2 regions of the uncultured Salinibacterium sp. genome follow, and region 2 is predicted to be linked to the other one. Evidence: predicted binding sites of a transcription regulator. Region 2 holds the regulator's gene; the other holds the start of a gene.
The links. Region 2 encodes HrcA, which represses chaperone genes, less so after heat shock. Its sites were predicted from a motif close to TTNGCACTCGNNNNNNNCGAGTGCNAA; they were not measured.
Positions count from the first base shown of each region.

Region 1 (3,408 bases), 280 kb from region 2:
CTCATTGAGCAAGCGGTGGCGGATGCCAGGCTCGTCGGCAACATCCGGGTCACGAGTTGGAGCATGGGCTTGCTTGTCGACTACTGCACAGAGGTCGGTGCGAGTGTGATTGTGAAGGGCATCCGGTCTCAAGTGGATGTCGCCTACGAAACGCCCATGGCGATTGTCAACCGAGATCTTGCTGCCGTCGAGACGATCTTCATGCTGCCGAATCCGGCGCACGCGCACGTCTCGAGTTCACTGGTCCGCCAAGTTGCCGCACTCGGCGGAGATGTTGCCCCCTATGTTCCGCGCGCCGTTTCTGATTTTTTACAGGCGCCTCGCGAATAACACCGGCACAATGGAGTTATGACTCTCACTCTCGGATACAAAGCGTCAGCTGAACAATTCGCCCCACGTGAACTCGTAGAGATCGCAGTCGCGGCCGAAGCGCACGGCATGGAGAGTGTTTCCGTCAGTGACCACTTTCAGCCGTGGCGTCACGAAGGCGGTCATGCACCGTTTTCGTTGAGCTGGATGGCGGCCGTGGGGGAGCGCACGAGCACGATTCGCATCGGCACGAGCGTGATGACTCCAACGTTCCGTTACAACCCTGCCGTGCTTGCTCAGGCGTTTGCGACGATGGGCTGCCTTTACCCGGGGCGCGTCATGCTTGGCGTGGGAACCGGCGAGGCGCTCAACGAGATCGCCACCGGATTCCGTGGTGCCGGCGAGCAAGATTGGCCCGAGTTCAAGGAGCGCTTCGCTCGCTTGCGCGAATCGGTTCGCCTCATGCGTGAGCTCTGGACCTCAGACCGTGTGTCTTTTGACGGCGAGTACTACTCCACCCACGGCGCAAGCATTTATGACCGCCCCGACGAGCCGATCCCGGTGTACATTGCTGCCGGTGGCCCGATGGTGGCTCGCTATGCGGGGCGTGCTGGCGACGGCTTTATCTGCACCTCGGGCAAGGGCATGGAACTCTATAACGACGCGCTCATTCCTGGCGTCAAGGAGGGTGCGGCCAAGGCTGGCCGCAGTTTCGAAGACATCGACCGGATGATCGAGATCAAGCTCTCCTACGATACCGATGCCGAACTCGCCCTTGAGAACACACGTTTCTGGGCGCCACTTGCGCTCTCCAAAGAACAAAAGCATGACATCACCGACCCTGTCGAGATGGAACGTGCTGCTGATGCCTTGCCGATCGAGCAGATCGCGTCACGGTGGATCGTGGGCAACGATCCCGACAAGATCGTTGAAGAAATTCGGCAGTATGTGGATGCCGGACTCAACCATCTTGTATTCCATGCGCCCGGCGGCGACCAGCGTCGTTTCCTCGAACTCTTCGAGCGCGACATTGCTCCGCGATTGCGAGCGCTGTAGGGCTGCGGATGCAGGTTTCTTAAGCAACGAGGGCGGATGCGTGAAGCATCCGCCCTCGTTGCTCTGTCGGCTGGAAACGCCGACTCTCTCGGTTGAACTAGCTCGCGACCGCGGCAGTTTCGGTTGCACGTGCCTGGTTCGCCGAGTTAGTGCTGACCTCGATTTTGCGAGGCTTCGCTTTTTCTGAAACCGGGATGATCACGCTGAGCACACCATTGTCGTAGCTGGCGCTGATGTTTTCGCGGTCGATGCCGGCACCAATGCTGAACTGGCGCAGGTACGAACCATAACGACGCTCTTGCGAGAGCCACTTGGCTCCTTCGCGTTCGCCTGCGGTGCGTTCAGCGCGAATCGTCAGGAGCTGGCCGTCAACGTCAACGTCAACGGAGCCGGGGTCTACTCCCGGGAGGTCGGCGCTGAGGACGTACTCGTCGGCCTGGCGGTAGAGATCCACGGGCATGGGCTGGGTGCCGACGCGGGACTGGGCTGCTGTAGTGAGCCGCTCAAGTTCGGCAAAAGGATCAAATGACTGTGTCATGGGAAACCCCTTTCTCAAAGTTGAGTCCCTTTGACTCAACAATGAAAAATTAGCACTCTGACCCTGCGAGTGCCAAGTTTTTTGCCTTCACGTTCGCTGAGAACGTACGCTCCTCAGGAAAGCAGTTAGCGAGCAAGCGCCGCGACGAACCCGCCCACAAAAGTGTCGCCCAAACCGATAGTGGTGGGGGTCAGGGTGTCGAGTTGTAGACCGGGAACGGTCACGGCGCTTGCTCCGAATGTGGCCGCGAGCTCGAGGGCAACAGCGGTGCCGGCAGTGCTCGTGGGGAAGGCTTCGACCCGCGCGTAGTCGGCAGCGGTGAAACCATCGCCATACACATACCGCGTGCTTGCCATCACGACACCGCCGCGCAGGGCGTGTGCGTAGTTGTGCGGTCGATCTCCGAGAGCGATTGACCAGTACTTCGTGTGCACGACAAGCACGCGCGCGGGGATAAGAGCGTGGAGTTGAACGAGGTCGAGGTGCAATTGATGGGCATCCAGAAGCTCAACACGTCGGCCGAGGTAGGCCTGCATTTCGTCTTCATTCATGCTGTACACGTCAATAATGTCGATGAGGGCATCGCGCACACGGATGCTGAGTTCAGGTACGTGGTAACCAGCGTCTTCGTAGAAGACGATGGCGCTGTCGGGAAGGTGATTCATGTGCCGGCGGATGCTCGTCAACCGCTGGGTGAGTACTCCCGGTTCTTGAATCACATTGAAACCCGAGAACATGAAAACGTCAGTGTTAGAGAGTTCTGCGCCTAGCTCATCGCTGAGGCGGAGTTCGCGATTGGGCGGGTCGTTGGTGAAGATCACACGGTTGGGGTGCGGGGAACGGATTGCGATATCGCCTGCGACGACACTCGCACCCTCGCCAAACTGCACGATGAGGTGGGGGTCGAGAGAGTCTTCCTGCGCGCTCGAAATATAGCGCGTACTCTCCGGCAATAAGCGACGCACGTTGTCATCGATGCTGACGAGGTGCACAGTTGCCGGGATATTGAGCGCCTCCATCGCGATGGCTGCCCGCACACACGTGCCACCGAGCGTGATCTCGGTGGAGAAACGCGCCGCGAACTGCTCAACGATGTCGGAGGAGGCGACGAAGCGTTCCCCTCCGACACCGTCGCGCACGAAGGCGAGCAGCGCAACAAGAAGGTCGCGTTCGCTGGTAATGGGCAATCGGGCATCCAACTCTGCTGCAGTCACTGAATACTGGGCCACGAGCGACTCGAGCACGGCGGAATCCCAACGGATCTCGTAGTCGACGGTGCCGCCGAGGCCCAGCATCAGTTTTTTAGTCATGAGTCAGTTGCACTGAGACGCTCAGTACAGGTCGGCCTTTCCTTGAGCGTTGAACAGGTTGATCTTCTGCGCGGCTGTCACCTTCATTGCGGCGATGCTCGGAGGCTGAATCTCGTTCGGCTCTCGCATTCCGATGTCAGCGAGCATCTCACGCATCTTCAAGTGGTACGAGACCTTGATATCGCTCGAGATGTT
Region 1 covers NZ_CAXBBH010000001.1:1,111,581-1,114,988, forward strand. The annotation lists gene coaD (pantetheine-phosphate adenylyltransferase) at 1-330, shown strand, start outside; gene fgd (glucose-6-phosphate dehydrogenase (coenzyme-F420)) at 349-1,365, shown strand; gene AACZ26_RS05475 (Hsp20/alpha crystallin family protein) at 1,463-1,903, opposite strand; gene AACZ26_RS05480 (ADP-dependent glucokinase/phosphofructokinase) at 2,029-3,213, opposite strand; gene AACZ26_RS05485 (ketose-bisphosphate aldolase) at 3,235-3,408, opposite strand, start outside.
Region 1: AACZ26_RS05475 (Hsp20/alpha crystallin family protein) is a predicted target of HrcA. The motif match lies at 1,953-1,979, and genes of this name have one in related genera.

Region 2 (3,408 bases):
AGCAGACGCCCCCATTTAGAGCGAAAAATCGAGTTACTTGATGAACTCGATGGTCAGCGGATACTTGAACGCTTGGCCGTTGTTGGCGGCGACGGCTCCCATGATGCTGAAAACCAGCACGAGAATGCCCACAGCGATGATCGTAAGGTAGCCAATGAGAATCAGCATGAGGAACAGCGAGATCACGTAGGCGATGGCCATGGTGATCTGGAAGTTAAGTGCAGTGCGAGTGTGAGCCTGAACAAAGGGTCCACGGTCTTTCAACACGAGGTACCCCACGAGTGCGGGAATGAATCCGAACAAGATTCCACCCACGTGGATCAGTGTTGACCAGAGCTTCTCGTCGCTCGGACTCATCGGCTGGACTGGTGCGTAGGGCGAAGTGGGAGGTGGTGTGGAATCTGACATGACCCCATTAAAGCGTGCATTGGCTAAAAAAGTAGCCCCGAGAGCAGAAGCTCTCGGGGCTACGCCCTATCGGCTCAGCCGATAAGCAGAATTACTTGATGAGGCGAAGCGCGAAGGGGTAACGGTAGTTATTTCCCTCTTTCGCCTTTGTGAAGCCGATGATCGAGAAAACCAGTCCTAGAGCCCAGAGCGCGAAACTCAGGAGCGTTTGCACGATCGCAAAGAGCCCGAACGTGACGGCGGTAAGAACCAGGCCGAGGACGAAAAGCGCGACCTGTCCGATTGCTAGGGTGATCTGGAAGTTCAGTGCTTCTTTCGCTTCAGTGTTCGTGAAGGCGCCGCGGTCCTTGAACACGAGCCAGATAATAAGCGCGGGCAGGAATCCGAGGATTCCGCCGAGGTGAGCGAATGAAGCCCACTGCTTGTCCTCAGCCTCGGTCAGTTGAGCTGCCGGCTGCGGTGCTGCGGGCTGCGGATTTGCGTCAGTCATATGTTCGTGCCTTTCAGGTGAACGAGGGAACTTCCCGGGTTTCATCAAAGTGCTCGGTGTCACACCTGAGCATTTCCACAAAAAGGTAGCGCTCAAGTACACAGACACGCTAGCGCTATGACTCGCGCGGTGCAACGGTTGTGTCGCGGTGTGTCGAGTAAGATTGGCAGTCGAACGGATTGAGTGCCAATCAAGAGAGGTGGGTGGTGGCATGGTTTCCGCCCGCGGACTTGATGTGCTGCGAGTCATCGTGCAGGACTACGTTGCTACGCGCGAACCTGTCGGGTCGAAGTCGATCGTTGAACGCCACTCTTTTGGGGTGTCAGCGGCCACTATTCGCAATGACATGGTTTTGCTCGAAGACGAAGAGCTCATCACCGCGCCCCATACGTCGTCGGGTCGAGTGCCGACCGATAAGGGCTATCGCATGTTTGTCGACCAGCTGGCTGATCTTCGCCCGTTGACGAGTGCTCAGCGCCAGGCGATTGAGTCGTTCCTCGGTCAGGCTGACGATTTGGATGACGTGCTTGCTCGTTCTGTACGTTTGCTTTCGCAATTGACTAACAGCGTGGCGCTTGTTCAGTACCCTTCGCTGGCGACGGCTCGCGTGCGTCATGTGGAACTCGTTCCGTTGCATCCCACTCGCATCATGACTGTCTTTATTACAGACTCTGGTCGGGTGGAGCAGCGTCTTATCGATGTTTCCGAGCACTTCGACGAGGTGTTCTTGGGAGAAGTTCGCGCCAAGCTGAACTCTGCGCTCACGGGTCAGTCGCTTCCAGAAGCGGCGGAGAGACTCGCGAACTTCCCCGAGCTGTTTCCGCGTGAACACCAGGCGTTCGTTGCCCAGATCTCATCGAGCTTGGTAGAGCAGGTGCTGGCAAACCGCGCCGACAAGCTCGTGCTGGCGGGCACAGCAAACCTTGCGCGGACTGAGCAAGACTTTAACGGCAGCATTTTCCCTGTGCTTGAGGCAATAGAAGAGCAAGTAACGTTGTTGCGCCTCTTTGGAGAGATGGAAGTGGCAAATGGCTCTGTTTCTACTCGCATTGGGCGAGAGAACGCAGAATTTGGATTAGAAGAGACATCTGTCGTCACGGGAGGGTATTCCTCATCCGGCGGTGGTGTTTCGCGATTGGGTGTTCTCGGCCCAACGCGCATGGACTATTCGAACAATATGGCGGCGGTTCGCGCAGTGGCGCGGTACCTATCGCGACTTTTGGAAGACAACTGAGCTCGTAAGGAGCAATCGGAACTTTGGCAGATCACTACGAAGCCCTCGGCGTTGCCCGCGAAGCGACCCCGGAGGAAATCAAGAAGGCATACCGCAAGCTCGCTCGCGAGTTGCACCCCGACGTCAATCCCAGCGCGGATGCGTCGGAGCGTTTCAAGACGGTTACTCACGCGTATGACGTGCTGAGTGATCCGCAGCAGCGTCAGCAATATGACATGGGTGGCAGCGGTGGCTTCGGCGGCGGCGGAAACTTTGGCTTCGGGGATATCTTCGAGACGTTCTTTGGCGGCGGCGGTGGTCAAACTGCTGGCCCCCGTTCACGCCGTGAGCGTGGCCAGGATGCGCTTCTTCGCGTTGAAGTGAGTCTGAAAGACACGATGTTTGGCGTGACCCGCGATATCGAGATCAACACTGCCGAGCTCTGCGAAACGTGTGAAGGAAGCTGTGCGGCTCCCGGTAGTTCGCCCGTTCGTTGCGATATCTGTCAGGGCAGCGGCCAGATTCAGCGCCAGGTGCGTAGCCTTCTCGGAAATGTCATGACGTCAAGCCCGTGTGGCACGTGCCGTGGCTACGGCAACATCATCGTGAACCCCTGCGCAACATGTGCGGGACAGGGTCGCGTTCGTGCTCAGCGCACGATCTCGGTCGACATCCCTGCCGGTGTCGAAACTGGACTTCGTTTGCAAATGCCCGGCCAGGGTGAAGTCGGTCCTGCTGGTGGGCCCCACGGTGACCTTTTCCTTGAGATAAAGGTTCGACACCACGACGTATTCAGCCGCGCCGAAGATGACCTGCTTGCCACCGTCGAGGTGGAAATGATCGACGCCGTTCTGGGAACCGAGGTAAAGCTCGATGGCCTCGACGGTGAGATCGAAGTGAACATCAAACCGGGTATTCAAAGTGGTGAAGTTCTCACGGTCCGCGATCGTGGCATCACGAGCCTTCGCGGTAGCGGACGTGGCGACTTGCGCTTGGGTATCCAAGTGGTGACCCCGACAAAGCTCAGCGGTGCGGAGCAGACGCTCATGAAACAGCTCGCTGCTGTGCGCAAGAGCAAGCAACCACACTTCGCCGAATTCCAACAGGGACTGTTCGCGAAACTTCGCGACCGTTTCCTCTAGGCGCTCATGGCACATCTCTACATCGATGAAGAACTCGGTGACGTTGGCATTGGTGCGTCCGTTTCTTTAGGCAATGCTGAAGCGCGCCACGCCGTCACGGTTTCTCGTCTTTCAGTCGGCGAGACAATCGCAATCGGCAATGGCGCGGGCCTGAT
Region 2 covers NZ_CAXBBH010000001.1:1,388,021-1,391,428, forward strand. The annotation lists gene hemW (radical SAM family heme chaperone HemW) at 1-19, shown strand, start outside; gene AACZ26_RS06870 (DUF4870 domain-containing protein) at 34-408, opposite strand; gene AACZ26_RS06875 (DUF4870 domain-containing protein) at 500-898, opposite strand; gene hrcA (heat-inducible transcriptional repressor HrcA) at 1,110-2,132, shown strand; gene dnaJ (molecular chaperone DnaJ) at 2,156-3,253, shown strand; gene AACZ26_RS06890 (16S rRNA (uracil(1498)-N(3))-methyltransferase) at 3,260-3,408, shown strand, end outside.